Regions from separate parts of the Paenibacillus sp. 05T425 genome, predicted to be linked through region 2. Evidence: riboswitches for the same ligand, from Rfam matches in the RefSeq annotation. Region 2 holds a riboswitch; each other region holds the start of a gene.
What was found. A riboswitch is a leader RNA that binds a small molecule or an ion and turns the genes downstream of it on or off. The one in region 2 is predicted to bind cyclic di-GMP.

Region 1: linked by a shared signal. The riboswitch ahead of AC1DF0_RS05480 (glycosyl hydrolase family 28-related protein) and the one ahead of AC1DF0_RS30350 (transglutaminase domain-containing protein) in region 2 are both predicted to bind cyclic di-GMP.
Region 3: linked by a shared signal. The riboswitch ahead of AC1DF0_RS21050 (choice-of-anchor A family protein) and the one ahead of AC1DF0_RS30350 (transglutaminase domain-containing protein) in region 2 are both predicted to bind cyclic di-GMP.
Region 4: linked by a shared signal. The riboswitch ahead of AC1DF0_RS06575 (SpaA isopeptide-forming pilin-related protein) and the one ahead of AC1DF0_RS30350 (transglutaminase domain-containing protein) in region 2 are both predicted to bind cyclic di-GMP.

Annotation. Positions count from the first base shown of each region.
Region 1 covers NZ_JBFTLA010000002.1:365,471-374,086, forward strand. Annotated here, with positions in the region: gene AC1DF0_RS05450 (ABC transporter ATP-binding protein) at 1-252, shown strand, start outside; gene AC1DF0_RS05455 (amidohydrolase family protein) at 287-1,510, shown strand; gene AC1DF0_RS05460 (SRPBCC family protein) at 1,749-2,183, shown strand; gene AC1DF0_RS05465 (ArsR/SmtB family transcription factor) at 2,185-2,508, shown strand; gene AC1DF0_RS05470 (hypothetical protein) at 2,709-3,635, shown strand; gene AC1DF0_RS05475 (NAD-dependent epimerase/dehydratase family protein) at 3,717-5,096, opposite strand; cyclic di-GMP riboswitch class I at 5,414-5,498, shown strand; cyclic di-GMP riboswitch class I at 5,592-5,676, shown strand; gene AC1DF0_RS05480 (glycosyl hydrolase family 28-related protein) at 5,757-7,142, shown strand; gene AC1DF0_RS05485 (polysaccharide deacetylase family protein) at 7,381-8,409, shown strand; gene AC1DF0_RS05490 (YveK family protein) at 8,431-8,616, shown strand, end outside.
Region 2 covers NZ_JBFTLA010000024.1:49-3,466, reverse strand. Annotated here, with positions in the region: gene AC1DF0_RS30355 (LPXTG cell wall anchor domain-containing protein) at 32-1,609, shown strand; cyclic di-GMP riboswitch class I at 1,810-1,888, shown strand; cyclic di-GMP riboswitch class I at 1,943-2,021, shown strand; cyclic di-GMP riboswitch class I at 2,075-2,153, shown strand; gene AC1DF0_RS30350 (transglutaminase domain-containing protein) at 2,167-2,973, shown strand; partial or broken rRNA gene AC1DF0_RS30345 (16S ribosomal RNA) at 3,228-3,418, shown strand, end outside.
Region 3 covers NZ_JBFTLA010000009.1:108,366-116,981, reverse strand. Annotated here, with positions in the region: gene AC1DF0_RS21080 (ABC transporter ATP-binding protein) at 1-1,338, shown strand, start outside; gene AC1DF0_RS21075 (cation:proton antiporter) at 2,337-3,578, opposite strand; gene AC1DF0_RS21070 (cation:proton antiporter regulatory subunit) at 3,581-4,072, opposite strand; gene AC1DF0_RS21065 (hypothetical protein) at 4,121-4,492, opposite strand; gene AC1DF0_RS21060 (cupin domain-containing protein) at 4,721-5,182, shown strand; gene AC1DF0_RS21055 (HD-GYP domain-containing protein) at 5,248-6,771, opposite strand; cyclic di-GMP riboswitch class I at 6,992-7,079, shown strand; gene AC1DF0_RS21050 (choice-of-anchor A family protein) at 7,134-8,616, shown strand, end outside.
Region 4 covers NZ_JBFTLA010000002.1:626,161-634,776, reverse strand. Annotated here, with positions in the region: gene AC1DF0_RS06585 (helicase-related protein) at 1-1,894, opposite strand, end outside; gene AC1DF0_RS06580 (glycosyltransferase family A protein) at 2,050-2,523, opposite strand; cyclic di-GMP riboswitch class II at 2,778-2,859, shown strand; gene AC1DF0_RS06575 (SpaA isopeptide-forming pilin-related protein) at 2,893-4,779, shown strand; gene AC1DF0_RS06570 (response regulator) at 4,925-5,656, opposite strand; gene AC1DF0_RS06565 (sensor histidine kinase) at 5,661-6,821, opposite strand; gene AC1DF0_RS06560 (stalk domain-containing protein) at 6,903-8,616, opposite strand, start outside.

The DNA of each region.
Region 1 (8,616 bases), on a different contig from region 2:
CCGAAGCTGCTGCTTCTCGATGAACCATCGCTTGGCTTAGCGCCGATTATCGTGAACGAAATATTCGCGACTATCGCCGAGCTTAGCCGGGAAGGCGTATCGATCCTGCTCGTGGAGCAAATGGCGCACAAAGCGCTGTCGATAGCGGGAAGAGGGTATGTTATAGATAACGGAACGGTGGCCATGCACGGCCCGGCGGCAGCTTTGCTAGGTGACGAACGCATGATCAAGGTTTATTTGGGCGTACATTAAAGGAACTTATTATAGTCGCGAAAGGTGATGCAGCATGAAACGAACAACAATTAACCGCATTCGCATTGGCGAAGACCTATATAATATGACGATTGATCGAGAGCTGGGCGTTATCACAAGCTTGGAGAAAAATATCGGCGGGAAGATGACTGGCGGAACTGGCGAAGCCGGAGGGGAAGAAGCGCTGGATGCGGGTGGGTTGCTATACTTGCCTGCCATGAGCGATATGCACATCCATCTCGATAAGCATTTTCTCGGCGAACCGTGGAAGCCGCTGCAGCCGTTCGTGACGCTGCCTGGACAGCTTGCTTTCGAGAAAGCGATGATCAAGACGATGCCGACGACTGCCGCGGATCGGGCAAGGCGACTCATCGACCTGCTGCTGAGTCATGGCACGACGAAGATTCGGACGCATGTCGATGTCGATCCGGTGATCGGCATCTCCCATCTGGAGCATGTGCTGGCGGTGAGGGAGGAGTACCGGGGCGTGATGGAGATCGAGATCGTCGCATTTCCGCAGCAGGGGCTGCTGCGCTCCGATTCCGTTAAGGTCATGAAGGCAGCGCTGCGCGCCGGAGCCGAATATGTCGGCGGTGTCGACCCGGCAGGGCTGGACCGTCAAGTCGACTTCAGCCTCGAGACGATGTTCGAGCTGAGCTCGGAATTTGGCGCCGGCGTCGATCTTCATCTTCACGACCCCGGGCATCTCGGCTTGTACACGATCAGCCGCTTCGGCGACTTGACGGTTCAAGCGGGCAAAGGCGGACGTACGGCTGTTAGCCATGCGTATTGCCTAGGCCAAGTGACCGAGGCAGAATCGCGGGATCTGGCACAGAAGCTTGCGGCGGACGACGTCGCCATTATTACGAGCGTGCCGATTGATCGGCCGATGCCGCGCGTCGATCAGTTAATCGCCGAAGGTGTGCGCGTTCACGTCGGCTGCGACAATATTCTAGATGCATGGAGCCCGTTCGGCAATGGCGATCTGCTTGCAAGGGGCTCGAGGCTGGCCGAGAAGCTCGGCTGGATCGTCGACGAGGATCTGCTGCGGACGTATCCGCTCATCTCGTCGGGCTCGCTCGTGCCGAAGGCGGGGGATCCTGCCAGCTTTATGCTCGTGGACGCCATGAATCCGAAGCATGCGATTGCTCTTGCACCGCCTCGCGAAGCGGTGTTCTCCGCCGGCAAGCTGGTTGGCGGCAGGTGGAAGGAAGCGGCTGAACGTTTCGTTGCACCGGCTGCTTTGACCAGCTTATAATGTTACTCTTCAGAAGCACGGCCAGACATCAGTCAAGTTAGGTGTTTGGCAAGTGCTTTTTTTGTTTGCCTTCTTGGACATAATAGAAGCGCAGAACAAGGGATTATTTTCTATGTTGACATGAAACCAAATGGTTTCATATAATGAGAAGGCATCAGATTAGAAACCATTTGGTTTCATATCAATTGATTCCAGAGTGGACAAGCTCATTAAACATTGAACATTGGAGGTTATACTTATGGGAGACAACATTCATACACAGGACAAGCTGCCGGATATTCGCCAGACGGTCTTGTTGAAAGCGCCAATCGAGAAAGTATGGAAGGCCGTATCTACGGCAGAAGGCATAGCGGCATGGTTCATGCCGCCGAGTGATTTTCAGACGGAGGTCGGCTTCGAGTTTCATTTGAACGCAGGTCCATACGGTCAATCGCCTTGCAAGGTGACGGAGGTGGATCCGCCGAACCGTTTATCGTTTAATTGGGGCAAGGATTGGACGTTGACGTTCGAGTTGGCCGAGCTGCAGGGCGAGACGGAATTCACGCTCATTCACGGTGGGTGGACAGCTGGCATGGCGACCGAGTTCGGCGAACCGCATGACATCGTGCGAGGCAGAATGGAGCAAGGCTGGTCTGGCATTGGGCAGAAGCTCCGCGGCTATGTAGAGGAATAAGATGGCTGAACCGCTGCCGAAGCATGATGTGTTTCAAGCGATAGCCGATCCGACGCGGCGCAAGGTGCTTGAGCTGCTAGGCGATGAGGAACTGCCGCTAAACGCTATCAGCGGCCACTTCGCGATGAGCCGTACGGCCGTGTCGAAGCATCTCCGCGTCTTATCGGACGCCGGACTCGTGAAGGACCGGAAGGTCGGGCGCGAGACGCGCTACCGTCTAGACCCCGATCCGCTTAGAGAGCTGAAGCGCTGGCTGGCGTTTTACGAGCGCTTCTGGGATAACAAGCTCGCCGCGCTCAAGCGTTATGTGGAATTGGATGAATGATCATTGAAACTCGAATTGCCGAATGAACGTAAAGAAACGTTATTGAAGCCAAATGGCAAGAAACACCAACCGACTTCTTATAAGACGGTTGGTGTTTCTTGCAAATTCCGTATCTTATTGACGATCAAAAGGTTGAAAGGTATCATGGTAATAAATGTATCTTATACAATTCAATATAGGAGAAGAGGTAGCTACCACAAATGGACGATCAGCAATTTCTGAACGGTTGGGCCGAATTCAACCGTAAGAAATGGAACTGTGATGCAATAGTTAAAACCTTTAAAGCATCAAATTCAGATGCGTATTGTGATAGTTTAATGTTTCTTAATCATAACAAAAAGCTGTTTTTGCCTCCGCTTAATCCGTATCACCCTACTATTTTTCGCCCAACTCCAACGAATAAAGTACAGAAAATCGGAAGCCAGTGGCATGAGGTCTCAAAAGCATTCATTGAAAGTTTATATGAATACGCAGGGTCAGCCAATTTTTATTTTCCGCCTGAAATTACGGATATTCGCCCTTTTCTATGGCAAGGGTTCATAGCTGATATAAAGTATACATATTATGTGGATTTGCCTTATTCGGTAGAGAACATCAGCCCCTCTCTGCGCAACAAAATGAAAAAGGCCAATTCGTTGGGTTACTATTCTATTCGGACGGACGATATGGAGGCCGTTCACTACTGTTTATCCGGAACCGAAACGAGGAAAGGCTTTACCCATCAATTATCGGTTAAGGATTTATTGCTCGCGCAGCAATTGCTTGGAAGCGACAGGTTTCGCGGCTATGTTTGTTACTCCAATGAAGGTGAGCCTGTTAGCGCAAGCATCACCTTAGTATCCGGTGAACAGAACGCGATTGGATGGATATCCGCTTCCAAGAGCGAACACCTCAGTGATGGCATCGTACAGCAGCTGCAAAACCTTGAGTTTGAGGATCTGGACCAAATCGGGATTAAAACATTCGATTTCTACGGGGCGAATATTGAATCGGTTTCGGCGGCAAAGTCTCATTGGGGTGGGGACTTGCGGGTTTTTTACGGTATCAGACTGCCGGGCTACAAAGAGATTGTTCGGGCTGGTCGCGATTGGCTTGCGTTGAGTACAAAAAAAAGAACGGCCAGATAAACGGAAACAGAGCCCTGCCTGCACCATTGCGAATGGATGCTGACGGGGCTCTTCCGTATTTCTACTATTTAATAAAGAGTGTTAATGCTGAATAAGCTCTAAGTTCGAATAATCTTCTTGGGAGACGACTTGCGCTTCAATATTATGCTTCTTAAGACGATTGACGACGATGATCGCATCTTCGGACGTCGAATTCGACAACAAGATATAGATATCGCCGTTAAACGCAAGGCCGATGAAATCCGACTCGCGAAGCGAATCGTTCACTTGTTTGAGGAGCGCGCTGTCCTGAATGATATCCCTTGAAAGCGAAACGAGGGCGAAGCTTGCATTGTAATTGCGTTTCGCTTGCTCCCTAGAGCGTATAACGGCAAGGAAGACGTCAGGCTTAAGCACAGGCATGCCTTCCAGGTAACGCTCATGCTGGCTGAGGTATAGGCTGCGGATATTCCGGGATAGCGACGAGGCGATCAGTTCGTTATTAATGTTAATGTCGTCGAGCGTCGCGCCCGTGTTATCCGATTTTTTGGTTAGCGGCTTTAAATCGGCGGTGGATTGCGCAAACCATTCATACGTGCGGCGAATCCCCGTTTCGAAGCTGAACTTGGGCGACCAATCCAAAACTTTTTTTAGTCGGTTATTGTCGAGTCTTGAACGATATATATCGCCTGTGCGAGCTTTTTGCTTCTTGATTTCGGGGATCGGCCGAATGCTGCTCAATATGTTGACTAGATCATTGACTGATTGCTCCGTATCGGTGGACAAATTCATGATGCCGCTTTGGTCAGAAAGGCTTGCTTGATAAATAACATCCGCGACATCCTCCACGTATATGAAATCGCGGGTTTGGCTGCCGTCCCCGTAAATCACAAGCTCCTTGCCATCACGGATCCGTTCCATGAAAATGGATACGACTCCGCCTTCTCCAATCGATCCTTGGCGCGGTCCGTATACGTTGCTGAATCGGAAACAAATCGTATCCAATTGGTAAATTTCGTTCCACTTTGTGCAATAGTATTCCCCGAGAAGCTTGTTGATCCCGTATGGCGAGACGGGCTGACAAGGCATATCCTCATTTAGCGGAATCTGATCGTTCATTCCATAGACGGCCGCAGAGGAAGCGAATATGAGCTTCTTGGTTTTATATTTTGCGGCCAACTGCAAAATGTTGGTTAGTCCTAGGATGTTCGATTTTGTATCTGCGTATGGATTTTCCATCGAAGTGACTACATTGATCTGGGCAGCCAAATGCACAACAATGTCAACGTTATGGTTTTCGAAGATGGATTCACAAACGGTGCTCTCCACATCCGCGATGTATGATATATGGCGGAATTTGCAATTCGATATATGACCGGAGGTCATATTATCTATAATAATGACTTCATGTCCTTCGTTGAAAAACCTCTCAGCAACAAAAGAGCCAATAAATCCGTAGCCGCCCGTAATTAATATTTTCACGCTACCACCCCATTTTCCCTTCTGATTTTAGTGAAGAAGTCCGATTGCGGCTCTTTGGAGACCGGCGTTTTGCTATTATGTACGCTGCTAGAGTATTGTTAAAGATTGAGTCTAATAGGTGATAGCAGGGTCTACTTGACTATGATAATTGTTTAGGAAGAGGTTGTAAACAAGTTCTAATTTATGGCTAAACCCCTGTTGAAAATAAGTGTCGAATCTTATTCAAAATTAGGCTATGAATCTATTAAAACCTATTGCTTTATACCTATTAGTCTGGTAATATTTATTTAAATATTAAGTAACTTCATATACTCGATGTGTCGAAAAGGCAAACTGCGTGAAAACGCAGGACGCAAAGCTATAGGGGCTAAATGGGAAACCACACGCCAGCCAGATTCCGAAAACTTTTCAGGTTCTATTTTAGAACTTATGACATGTCATAAGTTCTTTTTCTATTCATCACACCAACATTTTCACTAACTTAATATTTGGAAACAGCGATAACGGCAAACCGCGTGAAAGCGCGGGACGCAAAACTACAGGGGCTAAATGGGAAACCATATGCCAGCCAGTTCCCGAAATGTTTTCAGGATGAAATAGGACAATCCTGAAATCTGGGATTGTCCTATTTATTTCATTCAGGATATGGAGGTAGTGAAAATGGGCATTTTCAGTAAATTAACGAAAAGCATGACCGCGATGGTGCTTGTAACGATTTTGAGCGGCATCGGTTTTTATGGACTATTCATCGAAGAAGCGAACGCTGCTAATATGATAAATGTTAAGACCTACGGAGCAAAGGGAGATGGCAAGACGGACGATACGTCCTCGATCAAAAAAGCGCTGGCAGAAGGCGCTGCGAAGAAAACGACGGTTTACTTCCCGAAAGGAACGTACCTGGTAAACCCGAAAGATCCGCTCGCTGTAAGCAGCAACACGAAAGTGCTCGGTGATGGCGCAACTTCGATCATCAAAGCTAGCACAAAAGATTTCGGCTGGGAATTAATGCGTGTATCGGGTAAGGATATTGAGATCAGCAACATTTCGCTCGACGGCAACAAACTAGTTAACCGTGTACTCGTTGTAAGCGGAGGAAGCGAACGCGTTAATATCAACAATTCGATTGTAGCGAATGCTTCCCACAGCACGAAAACGAGTAGCGATTACTTCTCGGGCGTGCTTTCGGGAATCCTTGTATACGGCAATACGAAAGCAATCACGATCGATAGTAATGAAGTGAAGAATATTGTTGCGCTCAACCCTACTGGTGGAAGCATGATTGCTAGAGGTATTTACGTAACAACGACTTGGGGCAAAAGCGAAGCTGCAGCAGCTAATGTATCGATAACTAATAACTATATTCACCATATCGGTCCTGCTGATGACGGCGATGGCATCTATTATGAAGATCCTAACATGGATGCAGGAAAAGGCACGGACACAAACAGCTTGATCTCGAATAACAAATTCGACAACAATGCCAAACGTGCTATTAAAATTTATGCACAAGGCATTACGGTAACTGGCAACCAAATTACGAATTCGTACCTGCAAAATAATTATTACAGATCGGGCTCGGATAAAGGGCTACTTGCTCCAGACATGTATTCGGCAATTAGCGTATACGGCAGCAACAACACGGTTAAACAAAATACGATTACAGGCTTAGGAAGCTTCTATGCTGCAATCGAGGTTGGCGCAGCGGAAACGGTTAAAAACATCGTTATCAGCAACAACAAAATTACTATGGGTGCAAAAAGCGTTCAAAAAGGCAAAACAGCCATTCGTCTTGGAAATATCAATAACTTCACGATTGACGGAAATGTCATTGAAAATGGAGAAAAAGCAATTTGGACGTGGCAAAACGCGGACAACGGTACGATTACAAATAACAAAATCAAAATGATAACTGGCGGAGGCATTGATTTAACGACATATCTTTCGCAGTTTTCTCAAAAAAATATCGTATGCTCGAACAACACAATCCAAGCTGCACAATTCACGGTTAAGCTCGCAAGCAGCAACTTTAACGTACAAGTTCTATAATAGTTTTGTAAACAACGAGACTTCGACATCTATTGTCGAAGTTTTTTTATTAACTTCTTTCATTATATAGAAGGAGTTATCCGTGAAAGGCACGGAAAATGTCGTTTCATTTTTATTTACTTGACGAGTCTTGAAGATTATAATACGAATATGCTTCAGGTGCAGGCAAACAGTTCTGGACTATGTTGGAAATTTTGTGGAAATAGCAAGTGACCATTGCATAAAGGAATGAGTATTTTTGACTAGACATAAAGGACTATTTGTTATTTCGCTTGATTTTGAATTGTATTGGGGCATACGTGATCTTTATGAACTAGATTGGTATAATAGTACGTTTGCAAAAGAAAGAGAGTTAATTCCTACCGTATTATCGTTATTCGAAAAGTATGGTATTCATGCCACATGGGCGACTGTAGGGCTATTGTTTTTTGAGTCTAAGGAAGAAATGATTAATAGCTTGCCGATAATTAAGCCTAGTTATATAAATCAAAATTTATCTCCTTATTCTTACTTGAAGAGTGAGCAGATCGGCGCAAATGAGTCATTCGATCCCTATCACTTTGCACCTTCGCTTATTCAACGGATTCGAACAACGCCATTTCAGGCGATATCCACACATACCTTTTCACACTATTATTGCAAGGAATCTGGTCAGACCGAGAAGGAATTTGTTGCTGATATTCACGCAAGCATCCAAATCGCCGAAAAACAAGGTATGACATTGGAGAGCATCGTTTTTCCAAGAAACCAAATCAATGATTCCTATTTGCAAGCACTGAATCAATTAGGTATTAAGTCATATCGAGGTAATCCGAAACATTGGATATACAAACATGGCTATAGCACCAATGATTCCCTGCCGTTGAGAGCTCTTCGTTTGCTCGATACGTATATTAATTTGTCCGGCAATCATTGTTATCGAATCGATGAAATAATGACCGAACTTCCCATAAACCTACCAGCCAGCCACTTCTTCCGCTCCTACTCTTCCAAGCTCCGCTGGTTAGAACCGCTTCGTATTAAGAGAATACTTGATGGAATGACCTATGCGGCTAAACACGGCGAAGTGTATCACCTCTGGTGGCATCCCTATAATTTGGCAAGTGATGCCAATGAAAATATGGATGTGCTGAACAGAATACTCGAACATTATCAACATCTGCAACATAAGTACGGGATGACGAGTTTGAATATGGAGGAGCTTTGTAATCAAGTATTAGCTAGTGCAAAGAGAGAGAAACGTTCTTCCTATCAATCGCAGCATTAATCCAAAACATGAGGTGAACGAATGGACATCCAGTTCTTAAAAGAGGCGAGCAAACGGTATTTTATAGTTATTTTATTAGTAATTGCATTATCTGTCGGAGGCGCATTTGCATTAAATACTTTCGTAAAGCCTACCTATCAGGCGAGTGTGAGTGTAGTGGCGAGTATAGCATCTTCAGGAGATGCAGGTATTTATAATGAGTTTTTA
Region 2 (3,418 bases):
ATGACGTCATATATTATGGGGGAGGGTATTTATGATTAAGAAGAAGTGGTTGAAGTCAGCCCTATTGTTGAAGTTGGTCGTCATCTTAACGATCGGTACGGCTGGTACGGTTTTTGCCCATGGAAGCGGCGGTGGGGCGGCAAGCAATTGCAGCGGCGATTATGTGGATGAGGTCTTCTTTTACAACTATAATTTTTCCCTATCCGATGATGGGGACCAAGTCGTTAGCGGTTCCCGCGACTACGATAAAACCAATTTGAACTGGAATGCGGGAGATGGTTATGCCATTACTTGCGTGAAAGTTGAAGGGTTATCGGATGGTGCAACTAAAACCTATGAGTATGACGGCGGTGCTATTAGCGGAAGTGGCCTTCAGGCGCCTCAGTATGCTTATGAGAAATACGAAAAAGTCAACGGTAAGTGGAAATGGGTAACTTATTATAAAGAACAAACAATATCCTATGTGAAATTTTACTACAAGGAACTGCCGGCTCCAGGCTGCACGGAAGGCTACGATGCCAGCTATAAATATACGGTAGGTAATTCTAATAGCTTTGAAGTAGGACCTAGCGGCAAAAAAGTCGTGAGCGGCGAATTAAAGAACAACAAGAAGACTGTTAATTGGAACGTAATCAACGACACGGATTTATTGAAACATGATGTCGTGTGCGTGAAGATCACTTGGAAATCGGGCAACAAATATAAAACGGAGACGACATCCTACGGAGCAAGCGGAATCAAATCCGGTTCCTCGACAGCTCAGACGGATAAAATCCGTGAAATCGAGTTTTTCGTGAAGAAGACTGTAATTGTACCGACACCGGAACCAACAGCAACACCGACACCGGAACCAACAGCAACACCGACACCGGAACCAACAGCAACACCGACGCCGGAGCCGACAGCAACACCAGAACCAACAGCGACTCCGACACCGGAGCCGACAGCAACACCAGAACCAACAGCGACCCCGACACCGGAGCCGACAGRAACACCAGAACCAACAGCGACTCCGACACCGGAGCCGACAGCAACACCAGAACCAACAGCGACTCCGACACCGGAGCCGACAGCAACACCAGAACCAACAGCGACTCCGACACCGGAGCCTACAGCAACGCCGGCACCGACACCGGAGCCGACAGTAAAGCCAGAACCGACACCAGTTCCGACACCGGAACCAACGGTAGAGCCGACAACGGAACCAACGACACAACCAACAACAACACCAAGGCCAGCTCCTACGCCGGTAGAAACGCCAGAATCGACACCGGAACCAACGGTAGAACCGACTCCGACAYTTGAGCCAACAGCAACACCGGAAACAGAAGTTGTTGTTGACGAAGACGATACACCTCAAGGATCGGTAGACGCAGGTGAAGAGGAAGTTGTCGAAGAGGGTGACAACGAGGTACCGCAAGGATCGGTTGACACTGATACGGATGCAGTTAAAGAAGAAGACGAAGCATCTGTTACAGACAACGAAGTTCCATTAGCAACGCTTCCGAAAACAGGCGATACAAGCTCGTTTCCTACTTATATGGCAGGTCTTGGCCTGCTGTTGATTGGATTGCTTACGTTCAAAAAGAAAAAATCAACAAAAGCATAGAATTAAGAATTGCTAAGCAACTGCCCTGATAGCCTTTACGGTAATCGGGGCAGTTTTTTTGTCGATTGGTCTTGTTTATAAAGGAACTGAGGAGGTTTTGGAGTGTCGGTCCCCGCCTTTTTGTAAAATTTTGATCTATTTTTTGCTAGATAGTATTGATTTACTAGAATCATATGGTAATATAGGACTATAGATGCTAATCACGATAACGGCAAACCTATCGAAAGGTAGGGACGCAAAGCTAAAGGGCCTTCCTTATGATGGCAGCCAGCTACCGAAAGACGGAGCATTTTTTATTTTATTAAATAGTAGGACAAGCATTGGAAAAGCGAATCACGATAATGGCAAACCTATCGAAAGGTAGGGACGCAAAGCTAAAGGGCCTTCCTTATGATGGCAGCCAGCTACCGAAAGACAGAGCTTTTTTTGTTTTATAACAAGGGACAAGCAGTCCCATGAAACTTTACACGATAACGGCAAACCTATCGAAAGGTAGGGACGCAAAGCTAAAGGGCCTTCCGAAAGATGGCAGCCAGCTACCGAAGGGAGTTTTATTCATGCGTAAGTTTGTTCTTATGTTAGCAGTAGCGTTCATCATGATCGCATCGATTAAAGTTACAAGTGCAGAAGCTAGCGAAAACACAACTTGGTTGAACACAGCAAGTTTAGACAAAGGCATTGTATCGGTATCCTACGAAGTAAAGGCTAACGTGAAAACAAAAGTAATGATCGCAAAAGGCGATAATAAATATACATATAACATGACAGCTTCCAAGAAAGTAGAGCAATTCCCGTTGCAACTTGGAAATGGCGATTACACCGTTTCGGTACTTGAGAATACAGAAGGCAACAAGTATAAAGTAGTTAACAAAGAAACAGTTAAGCTTAACCTTGCTAACAACAGCGTGATTTACTTGAACTCGGTACAAAATGTTGCATGGACAAGCTCGAGTCTAGCTATTGTTAAAGCCAAAGAGCTAACAAAAAACAGCAAATCAGACAACGAGAAAGTAAAAGCAATCTACGATTACATCATTAATAACATCAAATATGATTATGATTTGGCAGCTAACATCTCGAATGATTACCTCCCAAGCATCGACAAAACACTTTCGACGAAAAAAGATATCTGCTATGGTTACTCGTCGTTGTTCGCTGCAATGCTTCGTAGCGTAGGAGTTCCTACTAAGCTCGTAATGGGTGACACGGAATATGTGAGTGTGTATCATGCTTGGAACGAAGTGTACATGAACGGTAAATGGGTAGTCATTGATACGACGGTAGACGCTGGCCTAAAGAAGAGCAACAAGAAGTTCGATCTGATTAAAGATGCTTCGAAATATTCGGCAGCAAAACAATACTAGAGAGTTATTAGACACGGTGCTTTGGCATCGTGTCTTTTTTGTTACCTTATATAATAGAAAACAGTTTAAAGGTTTATATAAAAAGTGCTTGCAATGCTATAGGCGTCTGTGATATATTATCTAAGTCGCCGCTGAAACACACGGCCGACACGAAAGAAAAGATTGTTCTTTGAAAACTGAACAACGAGCGAAACTGCCAATTAAGAAGCTTTGGCTTCTGACGCAATAAAAAGTTTTTGAGCAAGTCAAACACCTTTATGGAGAGTTTGATCCTGGCTCAGGACGAACGCTGGCGGCGTGCCTAATACATGCAAGTCGAGCGGATCTTATCCTTCGGGGTAAGGTTAGCGGCGGACGGGTGAGTAACACGTAGGTAACCTGCCTATAAGACTGGGATAACATTCGGAAACGAATGCTAATACCGGATACGCGATTTGGTCGCATG
Region 3 (8,616 bases), on a different contig from region 2:
GAGGACATGTTCATTGCCGCTATGACGCTCATTGGCGCGTTCGGTATTATGCTCTTCATTAATCCAGAGCTCGCTGTCATTACGTTTATCATCGTACCGATCATTATATGGCTCGTGCTGCTGTTCAACGGCAAGATGACGAAAGCTGCGAATCGACTGTTCTCGGATATGGCCGACTTCAACGCGCGGGTCGAGGATACGGTCGGCGGCATTCGCGTCGTACAGGCGTTCTCGAACGAGAAGCATGAGAGAAAGTTGTTCAAAGTGAACAACTTGCGCTTCCGCGAGGCGAAGCTGATCTCGTACAAAATCATCGGCATGAACTCCTCCATCACGTATATGCTTATGCGTCTAGTTTCCGTATTCGTCTTGATCGCGGGAACATGGTATGTGTTGAAGGGCAGTCTGAATTATGGCGACTTTGTTGCGTTCGTTCTGTTGACGAATATTTTCTTCAAACCGATCGAGAAGATCAATGCCGTTATCGAGAGCTATCCAAAAGGTATCGCCGGTTTCAAGCGCTACACGGAGCTGATGGAGACCGAACCTGATATTGCGGATAAGGCTAATGCGGTTGAAGTGGATGGGCTGCAGGGAGATATCGTCTACCGTAACGTATCGTTTGGTTACGAAGGCGTAGCGAAGGTGCTGGAGCATATCGATCTTACGATTCGGGCCGGCGAGACGGTTGCTTTCGTTGGTCCGTCTGGCGCAGGCAAGACGACGCTTTGCAGCTTGCTGCCGAGGTTCTATGAGATCGATGGAGGCAGCATTTCCGTCGATGGGTACGACATTCAGGATATTAAGCTGGAATCGCTGCGCAAGCAGATCGGGATTGTGCAGCAGGATGTATTCCTGTTCGCGGGAACGATACGCGAGAACATCGCTTACGGCAAGCTCGGCGCATCGGATGAGCTGATCATGGAAGCGGCGCGGCGCGCGAAGCTGGAAGAGTTCATTCATTCGCAGAAGGATGGACTGGATACGGTTGTCGGGGAGCGCGGCGTGAAGCTGTCCGGCGGACAGAAGCAGCGTCTCGCCATTGCGCGGATGTTTTTGAAAAATCCGCCAATCCTCATTCTTGACGAAGCGACGTCAGCACTAGATACCGAGACGGAAGCAGCTATTCAGCAGTCGCTGGCTGAGCTGTCCGTCGGCCGCACGACGCTCGTTATCGCTCATCGATTGGCAACAATCAAGAATGCGGATCGTATCGTCGTCGTCACCGAGGACGGCATCACCGAGCAAGGCCGTCACGACGAACTCGTGGAAGCGGGCGGCATCTACAGCCGCCTCCACAAAGCGCAGTTCGGCGGTGCAAGCGTAGGCGCCAGGTAACGATATAAAAGGCAGTTTCGACGGGGCATAGACCACGTCGGAACTGCCTATTTTTGATTGTGAGTATACGGCGGAGTAACTGAGCGGAATAGAGCTAGAAAACAGCGCTATTCAAAAAATCGGGGTGTGTTAGGGGCAGATAGAGATAGAAAGTATCTCTATCTGCAAGGGAGAGCGGCGAATGTGAGCATACGGCGGGTCTGCTGAGCAGATAGAGCTAATAAACAGCTCTATTCAACAAACCGTGGTGTGTTGGTTACAGATAGAGATAGAAAGTAACTCTATTGCTAAGGGAAGGCGGCCAATATGAGCATACGGTGGGCAACTGAGCGGAATAGAGCTAATAAATAGCTCTATTCAACAAACCGTGGTGTGTTGGTTACAGATAGAGATAGAATGTATCTCTATCGCTAAGGGAAAGCGGCGAATGTGAGCATACGGCGGGTCAGCTGAGCAGAATAGGGCTAGAAAACAGCTCTATTCAACAAATTGTGGTGTGTTAGAGGCAGATAGAGATAGAAAGTATCTCTATCGGCAAGGGAGAGCGGCGAATGTGAGCATACGGCGGGGCTATTGAGCGGAATAGAGCTAGAAAACAGCTCTATTCAACAAACCGGGGTGTGTTAGAGGCAGATAGAGATAGAAAGTATCTCTATCGGCAAGGGATTGCGGCGAATGTGAGCATACGGCGGGTCAGCTGAGCGGAATAGAGCTAGAAACAGCTCTATTCAACAAATCGAGGTGTGTTAGGGGCAGATAGAGATAGAAAGTATCTCTATCTGTAAGGGAGAGTGGCGAAATTGAGCATACGGCGGGTCAGCTGAGCGGAATAGAGCTAGAAAACAGCTCTATTCAACAAATCGGGGTGTGTTAGGGGCAGATAGAGATAGAAAGTATCTCTATCGCTAAGGGAAGGTAGCGAATGTGAGCATACTACACAAGCACAAAGAAGAGGCGGGCGCGGCAGTCATCTTGACCTGTCGCGCCTGCCTCTTTAGTTACCCTTTGCCGCCTTGCGGGGCAGGCGGGTCGGGCTCTTTCACGAGCTTCCGCTTCTCCCAGCGGAATATCATGTTCAGCCCTTTATAGATGAGCTTAGACTCCTTCGTGAGCAGCGGGCCTAATATGGCTAGGATCAGCACATATAGCGCAGCGAACGGCTGCAGCAGCTCCATCAAGCCGCCGGCTTTGCCCAGATTAGCCATAATGATCGAGAACTCGCCGCGCGACACAATCGTTAGTCCGATGTTGGACGATGCCTTAGGCGACAGTCCAGCGCTCTTGCCTGCGAACATGCCTGCAACGAAGTTGCCGAGCAGCGTAATGCCGACAGCGCCGAGCGACAGCCATACCGCACCGCCGAGTGCGAGCGGGTCGATCGTGAGACCGAAGCTGAAGAAGAACAAAGCGCCGAAGAAGTCGCGGAACGGCAAAATCATATGCTCGATCCGTTTCATATGCGTCGTCTCCGCTAATACTAACCCGACGAGCAACGCGCCGATCGCTTCTGCGACATGAATCGTCTCGGAGAAACCGGCGACAAGGAACAAGAAGCCGAAGACGAGCAATAGGAATAATTCGTTGGAGCGAATATTGAACAGCTTGTTAAGCAGCGGGGCAGCCTTCCTGCCAATAATGAGGAATAACAACATGAATCCAAGCGCATAAGAGGCCGAGAGCAACACACCGCCAAGCGACGAAGAGTCGCTGAGCACAAGACCCGACAATACGGATATATACACCGCGAGGAAAATATCCTCGAACATAATGATCCCGAGAATCATCTCTGTCTCCGGGTTCGCCGTCCGTTTTAAGTCGACGAGCACCTTTGCTACGATTGCGCTGGATGAGATGGTCGTTATACCTGCAATGACCATCGTTTCCTCGATAGGAAAGTCGTTAACCCATCCGAACAATAAGCCGAGTGAAAAGTTGATTAAAATATAGATCGTTCCGCCAACCGCGATCGCTTTGCCAGACTTCATGAGTCGACCAACCGAGAACTCGAGACCTAGATAAAATAACAGGAAGAGCACGCCGAGGCGCCCCATGAATTCAATTAATTCAGCGCTGTGAATGAATCTGAAGTCTAGTATGCCGAAGTGAGGCGCATGAGGGCCGACAGCCATACCGATCAATATATAAAAAGGAATAACCGAAAAACGAATTTTTGAAGCTAACAGCCCGACCAAGGCGATGAGTATAACGGCGAGACCGATCTCCAGCACCATGTGGTCCATAATTAACGACTCCCGTTTTGGAGCATGAGCTTAAGCTGTTTAAGGTTCTGCCGTTCACCAGCCACAATAAGGGTCGAGTCTGCTTTGAAAACATAGTCGGGACCTGGATTAATATGCTTAGCTTCTTTTTCGACGGCAGCAATAATCGTTGCGCCGGTCGTTTGGCGAATATCCGCCTCGCCGATCGTTTTGCCGATGCAAGCGGCGTTTGGCTCGATTTTGTACCATTCGATCGTTAGATCATCCAGCGCTACTTCAATCGTCTCGAGCGCCTTCGGCTTGTAAGTCATTCCGCCGATAATAGCGGCAATCTGACGAGCTTCTTCATCCTCAAGCGTTACCATGGAGATGCTGTCATCCGGATCCTCATAGTCAAAATGGTACATTTCACGTCGGCCGTCATCATGAATGATAATGACGAACTTATCGCCTCCGCGCGTAATAATCTGGTATTTGCGTCCGATTCCAGGCAAATCAGATTCTCTAATATTCATTGGGTTTGCCTCCTCATTTTTTTGTAGTTTGTACCAAAAAAATGGGTTCTAACCAATGTAGACCGATGTATATTTAATAGGCTTAAGCAGTAAACGCTTCAATCGCTGCAGGATGGTCAGACTTAAGGGGGATAAATAAGCGGGCCGTCCAAATAAGACGGCAAGTGATACCTTATAAGCCGCGGGCTTGCGGCGAATAGGCTGAAGCAGCTTGCTTGGGGAGCGCCCGTTCAGAGCAGCGCAGGTCGTTGCGCGGGCAACAGGATTGAACCGGCTGGAGCCGGCCGTCAACTCGAAGTTGTTGCCTGCTTGGTAAGCAAACAGTGCAGTGAGCAGCAGTGGCAAAATAATAAGCAGGTTAAAGAACCGGTTGCGAAACGCGGGTCTTTGGTTGTGCTTCATGCTTATCGTCAATCTCATCTGCTCACCTCCTGCGGCTATATTTATAAGTATATCTTATAAATGATTAAAATCATAGACAATTCCATTTTTTTGTTGGTCGAATAGGTGAACAATTCAAGGCTTATAACCGTGGGATCAATTAGCAACGATTTTTTTGCTATTAATCAGCGAACCGGCATTTCCGATATGATAGAATGAATGAAAGTTTTCAATAGAATAGAGCATAACAGAGAGAGGTTGATTGGGATGGGAGCAACAGTGAAGGAGCTGTCGCCGCTTGTGCATGCGCTTGATCTTAAGCCGCATGTCGAAGGCGGATGGTACAAGGAAATTTGGAAAGCTAATTTTGAAATTCCGCAGCAGGTGCTCGGCGCTCCGTATTCGGGACCGCGTTTTGCCGCATCGTCGATTTATTTCTTGCTGCATCCTGAGGAGTTCTCGGACTGGCATACGGTTTACTCCGACGAAGTATGGTTCTGGCATTCGGGAAGCCCGTTGCTGCTCACGCTTGGCGGAACAGAAGCTGACCCGCATACCCGTAAGGAAATTATTGTGGGCCCGGACATTTCCGCAGGACATCAACCACAGGCGCTTGTGCCGGCTAACGAATGGCAGATGGCGAGAGCGCTCGGCGACGAGCCGGTACTCGTATCTTGCGTCGTTGCGCCAGGCTTCCACTATGATGATTTCCGTCTGATCAAAAAATAGGCTCGCTCCAATAAATAAGAGCTTCGCGCGTGGCATAATGCCCGGTCGCGAAGCTCTTATTTTTATTATTCGTTTTGCCGCAGCGAATTAATGAACAGCTCGATTAAGGCGGGATCCCACTGTGTTCCCTTGCCTTCCTCCAGAATCGCTAGGGCGTGCTCGCGAGTCATTCCTTTACGGTACGGCCGATCCGATGTCATCGCATCGAAAGCGTCGGCAATGGCAATAACTCGGCCAAGCAGAGGAATGTGCTCTCCTGCGAGCCCGTCGGGATAACCGCGTCCGTCATAGCGCTCATGATGGGAGCGTACGCCCGGAAGCAGATCGGCCATCGCGTCCGCAGGCTCAATCTGCTTCAATATATTTTCGCCCAGTCCCGGGTGTGCCTTAATCTGATTAAACTCCTCGTCCGTTAGCTTGCCATCCTTCAACAGCACCGAGTCACGAATGCCGATTTTGCCGATGTCATGAAGCAGAGCCGACTTGCGCAGCAGTTCAATGTCGGTTTGCGGCCAGCCAGCCTGCTCGCCGATCGCGACGGAATATTCGGCAACGCGTTCCGAATGACCCGCGGTATAGGTGTCGCGCGCGTCAAGCGCGGCAGCAAGCGTGAAGAAGTAGCTTTGGTGAAGCTGCTTATTACGCTCATCCCTCTCCTGCAGACCTTCGATCATATGGTTGAAGCCTGCGACCAGCTTCGAAAATTCATCGGAATGAATATCTTCCGCGCGGGTGTCGTAATGGCCGTTCTGCACGGCAATCATCGCAGCTTGGAGCTTGTGGATCGGATCCTCAATATTGCGAGATAGGAGCGAGGCGCCGAACAAGGAGAAGAAGACGCCGATAACAAGAATGATACCGGCCCATTGCCAATAGGCGGAGGTGCCCCCGCCGTCCAGTCCTTCAAGCCTGATCTGAGCCGCAAGACTATGCAAGAGCAGTGGAAGCGTACCGATTAAAAAAGCGCTTAGCAGAAACTTCGTGCGAATCGAAGCAAATACTTGGCCGCCGAGGGTCAGATCCTGCCCATAGAGTGCTACATGTTTGTTGCGCATATAGGTGACAACAGGTCGAATAGCCCGTGCGGTCAMGAAAAATTCAATCATGGCATGCATACTGGCAACGAGCAGCGCGCCAACGGAAGCAAGTCCGATATAATAATAAGGGAACGAGAGCCATTCCATTTGGATGAAAATATAGCTCATTGCAATAGCCGGCACCGATATGCCGAGCAGATGAGGTCCGAAAGTCCGCTTCAGCGACAGTACCGGAAAGCGGTGCGTTTGTATATAAGCTTTGCGAAGCTGCTCCGCTGTTGGCTGATCGGACAGGAAAGCGACTTGAATCGGCTTTGCATGCCGATAGAATACGAACAGCTCGCAGGCAAGCATAATGAGCAAAGAAGCGAATAAGATGACGCCGAGCACGAAGCCTTCGCCTTGGGGCAGCTTAAGCGTGGAGAAAATGATGATGCCCCCGACTCCGAGCACGGCGACGGTCGATCCAAATACATAGTTGTAGACGAGCTGGAGGAGGAAAGCACGATATACGCTTGCGGGAGTTTGTTGGTGCGGATCTAGTTGCTTCAATGGGATCATTCCTCTTTTCACAGCTTCATGATATAGTTCCTATTACCTATATTAACAATCGGCATATGGAGAGCGGAATTGAAGTTCATTTCCATGTACATACATGGGTATATTTTACATAGGGTTAGATAATTTAGCGGATTGCGGTTGCGACCAAAATTAGCTAAAATAGGTATAGTTCCTTTTTGATAGAGTCATAGATTACGAACGAATTGTTCGATTATGCCAATAGCAAACCATTTGAAAGAGTGGGACGCAAAGTCTGGAGTCTACAGCGCCTAAGGCGCTATGATCGTCCGACCGCCATGAATCTCGTATTCGTGTGCGGTCTTTTTTATTTTTTTTGATAGGGAGGGTATATCATGAGAAAAGCATTTCGTAAGAGCGCATCACTAGTCGTGACTGGGGTCATCGTCTTCGGCATTCTATGCAACGCTTTTGTATTTGGAGCAGGCGGAGGCAACAGCTCTGTGCTCGGTACGGCAGGCAGTTACAACGTGTTCATGCTCGGTGACTTTAAGCTGTATTACGAGCAAGTCGAAGGTGGACTGGCGGCCGGAGGAGATATTGATATAACCGGATTTGGCGTCAATCGAGCGAATGCATCGGGAGACATTGGCTTAGTGGCGGGCGGAGAACTGAAGTTCACGAATGGTCAAATTGATTATGGCGATGCCTACTACGGAACGCTTCATTCAACATCGGCCTTCACGCTCGTAAGAGGCAATAAGCATCAAGGGGCACCTATCGATTTTGAAGCAGAAGCTGAATATTTGTTGAATTTGTCCGCTGAGCTGGCAGCTTTGCCGACCAACGGCACAACAAGCAAAGATCAATACAATTCGAATAAAACGACTTTAAAGGGAACAGACCCTCAGCTCAATGTATTTACAGTAGGGTATGATCTGAATGAGGTATGGCTGGACGTTCCAAATGGCTCGACAGTGATTATTAACGTTACGGGTGCGACTCGATCAATGGGGTGGCAAGGTTATTTTGGCTTTGACGGTAAAGACCGCCAATCTAAAATATTGTTTAACTTCCCGGATGCTACGGCGCTGACGCTCGGCTATAGCGGGGTAAAAGGCAGTCTACTAGCCCCGCAGGCTGATATTACGGCAACGAGCGGCAATATCGACGGCATATTAGTAGGAGCTTCGCTCACGAAAGGCAGAATTCAGCCGCATTGGGTACCTTTCGAGGGGGAGATACCGCTAGCGACGCCAACGCCTAGCCCGTCGGCGACGCCTTCTCCGACACCAACGCCGACAGCGACACCGTCGGAGACACCGACAGCGACACCGTCGGAGACACCGACAGCAACACCGATAGCAACACCGACACCGACAGTAACACCGTCGGAGACACCGACACCAACGCCGACAGCAACACCGTCGGAGACACCGACAGCAACACCGACGGCAACACCGACACCGACAGTGACACCGTCGGAGACACCGACACCAACGCCGACAGCAACACCGTCGGAAACGCCGACACCAACGCCGACAGCAACACCGTCGGAGACGCCGACACCAACGCCGTCAGCGACACCGTCGGAGACGCCGACGGCAACACCGTCGGAGACACCGACAGCAACACCAACGGCAACACCGTCGGAGACGCCGACACCAACGCCGACAGCGACACCGTCGGAGACACCGACAGCGACGCCGACGGCAACACCGACACCGACGGCAACTCCATCGGAGACGCCGACAGCAACACCGACGGCAATGCCGACAGCGACACCAACGGCGACGCCAACGTCGACACCAGTCGTAACGCCATCACCGGCGCCGACGCCGATGCCGACGGGAACTCCGATACCGGAGGCAACGGTTA
Region 4 (8,616 bases), on a different contig from region 2:
GCCTTGCCTGCGAACGACTATGCTCACCGCTGCAGAAGTAGACTCGCCCAGCTGGATCATCAGCGGAACGGCCGGCTCGACCTGCCATTTGGACATGCGATGCTTCATCAAACAAACGCCCGTCTGCGTCTAATATGTATACATCGCTTCGAGGTATCGTAACTCCACGCTCTAATATAGTCGTTGTTACAAGCACGCGAATCTTCCCTTCACGGAATTGCTTTACTTTAATCGCCCGTTCCTCGTCTTGCGAAGAAGTTGCCTCCACCTCCGCCAGTCGAAGCTGCGAGCGCAGCAAGGCTGCCATCGGTTCTGCCTGCGCAATCCGCTGCACGAATACGAATAATTGTGCGCCTCGTTCTATGGAACGACGCAGTTCATACAACAAGGAAGCCGGAATCCTCCTTGATTGCAGCAGCTTCGCTACTTTTGCGGTTCGAAGCAGCTTAGGGACAGGCAGCGGATGCCGATGATAGCGTACCGGCACCCTTGCATGAGGTAAAGAGCCTCGTCTCGCCTCCCGTTGCATGGTCTGCGGAGGCGTCGCCGACAGCAGAAGTCTAACTGCCCCTGGGGCGCAGCTTTTGTCTGCCGCGTAGTGGAGTGTTGCGTCGTTTACATATGGAAAGGCATCAAGCTCATCCAAAATAACAAGATCGAAGCTCTGCCAGAAGCGAATCAGCTGATGTGTCGTCGCCAGCGTAATGTCGCCGCACTCCCACTTTTGTTCGCTGCCTCCGTACAAGGTGACGACCGAAGCAGACGGAAACGCTCTACGAATACGCGGATCAAGTTCAATAACAACATCGCGCCTCGGTGTTGCAAGAAGGGCCTTGCCGCCGCGCAGCAAGATAGAATCAATAAGCGGGAAGATCATCTCTGTTTTACCCGCTCCGGTAACCGCCCATAGCAAAAAGCTGCTTATTGCTGCTGGTGCGGATTGAGCTAGCCTCTTATCGGTATTGGATGTCTCAGCGAATTGAAGCGCCTTAGCCGTTGCCGATGCTTGCGCGGGACTGAGCCCCCATTTGGACAGTCTCTCCTCCATCGGCGGGAGGCCGCCTGCATTTAGATGAGCGTTTACAGACGGCAACCCTTCAATAAGAAGCTCGCATTCCCGGCTGCGCCCCATCTGAATGCAGCTTGAGCAATAAGCGCATGCTCTGCCGCAGGATGCGCAGGCTGTGCGGCGCATCTGCGGTTCTCCGCTGCCGCAGCGCAAGCAGCGAAGTTCGCGCCGGCTCCGGCGCAGCAGGTTTGTCCGGTTGCCAGCAGTTGCGGCAACCGCCCCACGCAGGAGCACGTGCCCGAGCAACGCAGCCAGCTGGAGCACATCGCTCCAGCCGCTGTCCGCACCGGGCACGCCCGCGCCCTCAAGCAGCGCCTGCGCTTCGCCCCGCAGCAGCGCGCGCCCTTGCAAGAGCGCCGCAGCCTGCCTCACGGCTGCGACCAACGCCTCCAGCGCAGCCCCGCTATCGCTTGCCGCGCCGCCTTCCCCAAGCTCGCCCGCTGCCGCCGCTCGCTCCCAGCGCTCCGCGCCGCCGCGCAGGCTATCGCCCTGCTGCTTCTCGCCACGCCTGCTGCGCCGCGTGCCTGCAGCCTCCCCGCTAGCTGCCGCCGTACATGCGGCAAGCCTGCCAACCACACCTTCGCGATCGCCCCTCCCTCCCCTTCGTCGCTCCTGATCGCTATTCCAAAGCTCCGCCGCTCTGCAAGCATCCCCGAGCGGCAGCGGATTCCGCCATATCCAGCCCTCATCTGCCGGTGGGACAATCCTCCCCATTCGCATGCCGAGCGAGGGCTCGAGCCAATAAATCCGATCAACTTCAGGCGCGATCGTACAATAAGCTCTCCTTTTTTCATTTTTGCTGACAACATACACATAAGCCCGCATCTTTTCTACGCTCCCCGCATATTGTATTTCTTAGTGCGTCGTCATTGCTGCCATTCTACATACAACCAAGAAAACGCAAAAAAAGCACACCTAGAGCGCATAGAGCGCTGTAAAGTGTGCTTCACTTTCACAACCGTTATGGCAATTAGTATATACTAGAACGGCATTTTGGACAAATCGGATGGATTTTGCAGGTCGATAAGCACTGCCTGATTCGCGTCCTTCAAAATACCTTCAGACTGCAGCAGCCACATCAACTGATTGGCATCGCTTTCTCTATTGGAAACGACTGCACCTGCTTCAGCGGCTGTGCGGCTTAGCCTCATCTTTTCCGGATATTCATGAACCGTCACCTTTTGTCCCTTGCGGGCCATTCGATCGACAATAGCTAGTGTCTCAGCGGTCGCGCCATAATCAACAACCGTTACTTTGACTTCCTTACCCGTCTGACGCGAGAAAGTTAACAATGAACGCATATACCATTCGATATTATGTTGATCTTGATCAGCGGCTATAAGTACATAATGCCTGCTAGCCCGCTTCCGCCCTTGCCGTATCCGATAAGCCAGATGAACCGACAATGCAGCCGCTATATAACACCCAAGCACGAGAAGCAGAAGTTTGAGCACGGCGGTCACCTCCTCTATGCGACACTATATGCGATGGAGCGCCCACAGGTTCCGGTATAAGCGGACAAGTTGAAAAATATACAGTCCAAATGCCTCATTCGACATCCTTCGCCTTATTTCAACATTCCGCAACATTTTAACACTCTTGTAGAAATACCAATATATGTTATCATTTTAGTGCGCACTAGAGCATAAGTAGTATTGGAAAGCAGATAGAGTGAAGGAAGGAGGGAAAACCTCTTTAACATTCGTGCTTTTTAGGGAAGCGATGATGTATAATCTGCATTTGGACACTTGGATTATACGGAGCTAGTAGTGTAACCGGCCCTCTTAGAACTAGATTATCCAAATCTAAGAGGAGAGTGAACAATGAAGTTGGTCAAAAAACAGTTTGCGGTCATCATGTCCATCATGCTCGTCTTGTCCATGTTCTTAAGCTCGATCGTTATGGCGCAGGGCACGGATGAAACAAGTCAAGAATCTGCACAGGAAACAACTGCACCGGCTACCGAGAATCCAGAGTCAACTGTTCTCCCTTCTGAGGAACTTGCATCGGTAGAGTCTCCTTCACTTCAATCATTATTGGTTTTCACCAGAGGCGGTGGTGGCGGCGGTGGCAATACATGCGACGGAGACGACCGCGATGTGTCCGGCATTCAAGGCACTTATGGCGGCGGCCGTGATGATGACGAGGATTGTGATGACAACAGCAATAAATGCATCGGCGGAGACAGCCCCAGACTGACCAGCGGGGTCCTGCAAGGCACTAGTGGCGGTGGACGTCACGATGATGAGGATTGCGGTAACATCAAAGTTACCAAAAAGTATTACTATGATGATGACGATGCAAAACCTCAGAGCGGCGTCACTTTCCAAGTACTTAAAGACGGCAATGTAGTTGCTACCGGCACAACTAATAGCAGTGGCCAAGTGGAGTTCGAAAACCTGGCACCTGGCTACTACAAGGTAGTTGAGGTTGTTCCTGCAGGCTTCACGACATCCATCTCGAGCAGCGGTCAATCGGTAAAAGTTGAGGAAGACAAGACTGCGAAGGTTGATGTATATAACACGCCTATACTCAATCTCATTGCCGCTTGTACCGACGAACCAAGCCAATCTCGCAAATGGATCGTTACGAACGAAAGCAATGTAAAACTTTATTTCAAATGGAAAACGAACGGATCATGGCATAGTGAATACATCACTAGCAACGACTCTGAGCCAATCGTTGTCACAGGCACTCCCGGTTCGCTTACCGTCAAGTGGGGCGATGACTACAATAAGTCGATAACCGTACAAAACCCAGGCGAAGACTGCACACCACCGACTCCTACGCCTACGCCGGAGCCGACTCCTACACCAACACCAGAGCCGACTCCTACACCTACGCCAGAGCCGACTCCTACACCTACGCCAGAGCCGACTCCTACACCTACGCCAGAGCCGACTCCTACACCTACACCAGAGCCGACTCCTACACCTACACCAGAGCCGACTCCTACACCTACGCCAGAGCCGACTCCTACACCAACACCAGAGCCGACTCCTACACCTACGCCAGAGCCGACTCCTACACCAACACCGGAGCCGACTCCTACTGTAGAGCCGGAACAGCCGGAACTTACAATTTCGAATGTATGTACCGTTAGTCCGAGCTCCACTCGCAAATGGAGAGTACACAACCCTGGCGATGAGGACATCACAATTACTTGGTACGTACTCGAAGCTAATGACGAATCTTCTAATCAAGTGATCGTTCCAGCTGGCAAGTCGATCACGATTACGGCAGATACGGTATCGACGGAGTCGAAGGAAAACACGATCAGAATCGTATGGTGGGGTCCAGGCGAGTCTTCTTACTATGAGGAATTGGTAAACAACGGAGCTCGCTGCGCAACGTCTCCTCCGGAGACGCCAACTCCGGATCCGTCACCGACTCCAACGCCGGAAGTAACACCGACTCCAACACCTGAAGTAACACCAAGCACAGAGCCAACACCGACGCCTGAAGTAACGCCTACTCCAACGCCTTCCACGGAGGTAATTGAAGAGGAAGAAATTCCTGAGGGCGGCCCTGGCGACGGCGGAGATGGCGGCGAAGATGACGGCAGCGTGATCGAAGAAGGCGAAGTACCGCTCGGCAATCTTCCTAAGACCGGCGATACAAGCTCGCTTCCGTTCTACCTGCTTGGCGCTTTTGCAATCTCGGCTGGTATCCTTACAATCAGAAAACAAAGAGCCAATAAACAAAGCTAGAGATTCCCGCTAGCGAAGCATTCGAACCTCGGTGCCGTCCAAGAGACGGCATCGAGGTTTTCTTTTCTTACGAACACAACAAAAAAATCCCGCTCCTACAGACACGGGACCCCCACTTTAATCAGTTGTGCTACGATTTTGTCTATTACAACGTAACCCAACCATACTTAATCGATTGAATAACCGCTTGCGTGCGATCATCAACCTCCATTTTTTGCAAAATGCTGCTGACATGGTTTTTAACCGTCTTCTCGCTAATAAACAGGAACTCGCCAATGTTTTTGTTGCTCTTGCCTTCGGCCATCAGACGCAGCACTTCTGCCTCTCGGCGAGTCAGCGGGCTTTCGTCGACAGCGTTATATTTAACGCCTTGCTCTTGGGCGGCTGCTGCTCCCGATACAATTCCCATCTCGTCCAGGTACGTCATACGACGAAGCTGATTGATAAGCTTCCCTGTTACTTTAGGATGAATATACGCATAACCTTGAACAACCGAACGGATCGCGTTAATAAGCGACTCGGCTTCCATATCCTTAAGCAAATAGCCAGTAGCCCCTTTGCGGAGCGTTTCGAATACATAGCTCTCATCATCATGAATAGACAGAATAATTACCTTCACGTCAGGGAACATGCTCTTGAGTCTTTCTGTTGCTACTACACCGTTCTCAATTGGCATATTGATGTCCATCAGTACGATTTCGGGCAATGTATGATTGCAAAATTCCATAACCTGAATGCCGTCACCACACTCGCCGATCACTTCCAAATCATCTTCCATATTCAAAATTCGTTTCAAGCCTTCGCGAAACAACTGATGGTCGTCTGCAAGTAATATTTTGATTTTTCGGGCGGGAGTGCTCGGAACTTGATTTATCATTATACTACTCCTTTCTGTTCTCGGCAGTTATTGGTATATGAATTATAATTTTCGTGCCCTGTCCAGGATTTGAGTCTATATCCATCCTTCCTTCAATCAATTCCACGCGTTCTCTCATCCCGATGAGTCCAAAATGGGAGTTTCGGCTTGCTCCGAGATCGATAAGATCGCTCTGGAATCCAATGCCGTTATCGTGAATGATGATTGTAATCAAATGAGGCTCATAGCTTATGTCAAGCAATACGCGCGAAGCGTTAGCATGCTTCAGAGCATTCGTGAAAGCTTCTTGTACGAGCCTGTAAATGGCCGCCTCCATGGCAGACGGCATTCGAATCTCCTTGCCGGAGAGCTCGAATACAGTATGTATTTTTGATTTATCTTCAAAATCCTGCACAAACTTCCGCAGCGTCGGCACTAATCCAAGATCGTCGAGCGCCATTGGCCGGAGATTGAAAATGATTTTGCGAATTTCTTCAAGCCCTGAACGAACCTGGCCTTTCAAATCAACCAATTCTTCCTGCACCATCTCGAATTCCTTCTTAATCAGCATACGTTCGGCGATTTCTGTGCGAAGCACAATATTAGCGAGTGACTGCGCCGGCCCGTCATGAATTTCTCTGGCGATGCGCTTCCGCTCTTCCTCTTGCGCCAAAATAATTTTTAGACCCAGCAGCTGCCTCGTCTTCGCCGATTCCAAAATTCGCGTCACCTGATTAAGGTCGCCTGATAAATACTCCAGTACGACGTTAATTTGAGAAGCAATCATCTCCGCCCGCTCAATCGAGTTCTCAACGTTGCGAACCCGCTTCTGCAGATCGTCCCGGCGAGCCTTCAAATACGATTCCTTCTCGCGGTACACCATAAGATCCAGCTGGATTTGTGTGGCCTTCTCGTAAGCCGACTTAATGTCCTCTTCCTTATATCGGACGAAATCCCGGCTCACTTCAGTCAATCGAATTCGCGCGCGCCTGTAATCCTGCTCCAACTGATCGACTTTCTCGATCGTCTTCACCGTTTCCTGAAGCACAAGCTCCAGTTCCTGCTCGAGCGCTTCCAGCTCAGAGCGCGCGGATTCGCATATTTCATAGATTTGATATTTGCTGTCTTCCATCACTTGAATTGCATTTTTGATAACTCGGTTTATATCGACTGTTAAGTGATCCACGATCGATCGGCAACCTTTCTATGGCAATCCTGATTCCTATACTCCCCTATCATACCACAGAAAGGCTGCCTGTCGTCCATGCTATTGAATGGTAATCTTCTTCTGTTTTGCATCGTATCCTACGGTGAAGCCAAGCTTTTCCGAGAATAATCGCACAGGAATCAATGTTCTATTATTGCGAATAATAGGCGCTACCTCCGACTGCTGGCGAGTACCGTTCAACACGTATCCCTTCTCGCCAATAACCATTTCAAGCAGCTTCGTTCCCCGTAGTACGCCCACCTTGTTCAGCTTGCCGTCAACGAACAGCTGTCCGCCGAGCGCATCGGTTACGAAGCGGAGCGGCACATAGGTCGTTCCGTTCAACTGAATCGGAGCGGCATCCAGCTTAAGCGTTTTGCCGTTCAAGGTTGCATTCGTTTTGCCTACTATCATCTCAACCTTGGACTTCGTATCTACCGTTACCTCCGGCGCATAACCAAGCTTCATATTATCCAAACCAACTGTACCTGTAACCGAGCGTCCAGCTTGCGTGCTGTCCAGTGTAACAACGTAGATTCGCTTCAACTTCACGGGATACTTCATGCCAAGCGACGATAGATTGATCTTAATCGTCTTCCAACCGCTCCAATCGAGCTGCTTCGTTACGTCGACTAGATGCGCTTTGCCGTCGGCATCAATAAGCTCTGCCCTTACCCAGTTTTTGCTTTGATCGCTGTATACGTCAAGCGACATCGATGTAGGGCTTCCAGACAACGATACGCCATTCGTGTTAAACGCCGCATACGATGCCTTCGTACCTGTGCCGTTCGTAAAATCATAGGTCAGCTTAAGCGCTTTGGCAGATGTCTGTCCTGGCAAATCCGCAGCAAGACTTACGCTGCCCGCAATTTCCTTTGGCGTCACTTGGGACGAGATCGGGTAAGCTGTTTTCTCGAAATCCTCGAATGCTTTGACCGTTTCGCCTTGCGTGAATGGAATCAACGTCGGGAAGCCGTCGTAACGACCAATCGCGTATCCGGTCTTCACGCCTGCTTTTACCGAATTAACCGTTAGCGTATCACCTGTCATGGTGCCGTTAAAGCCGATATACTCCCATTTAAGAGAATCGCCGCTTAGCTTGTACGTTTTGCCGTTCTTTAGTTTCACTGTAACAGGGACTGTGAGCGTTGAACCAGGCGTAAGCATACCGGCAGCCGTATTCAACGAGATCGAGGCGATCTGATCTTGTCCGATTACCTCCATCGTGTACTGAGCTGAAGCATCTCCAGCCTTGACGCTGATCGTTGTTTTGCCGACCTTAGTCGCCGTAAACGTATTGCTGCTGAACGTCCCAACCGCAGGATTAGCACTCCAAGCTGCTTGCGTCGCATCCACTTTAATGGGGTTATAGTACGTATCATAGCCATTGAGAGCAAAGGTCGTCTTTTGGCCGAGGAATACCACGTTCGAGCCTGTTATAGTAACGCCCTTCAGCGTACCAACCGGCGCGCTTGTGAATACGCCTATGCCATTCGATACGCTGCGCTGCGTCGTTCCGGACTGCGTCGAATGGGACAGCGTCAGCGAACTCGTGCCGAGCGGTCGTTCGACCATGGTCGTAGAACCGCCGCCGTCCAGGTTCACGCCTTTGTATATGCCAAGCTGCACCATAACCTGCTGCAGCTCTTTCAAGCTAAGTCCGGTGCTGCTGCCGTATTTCTCGCTCGTAATTAAATACACCTTCGTACCGTCCTTGGAGTAGCCTACTCCGGATCTTGACGTGTAGGAAGAACCGCTGACACCTGTTACATCA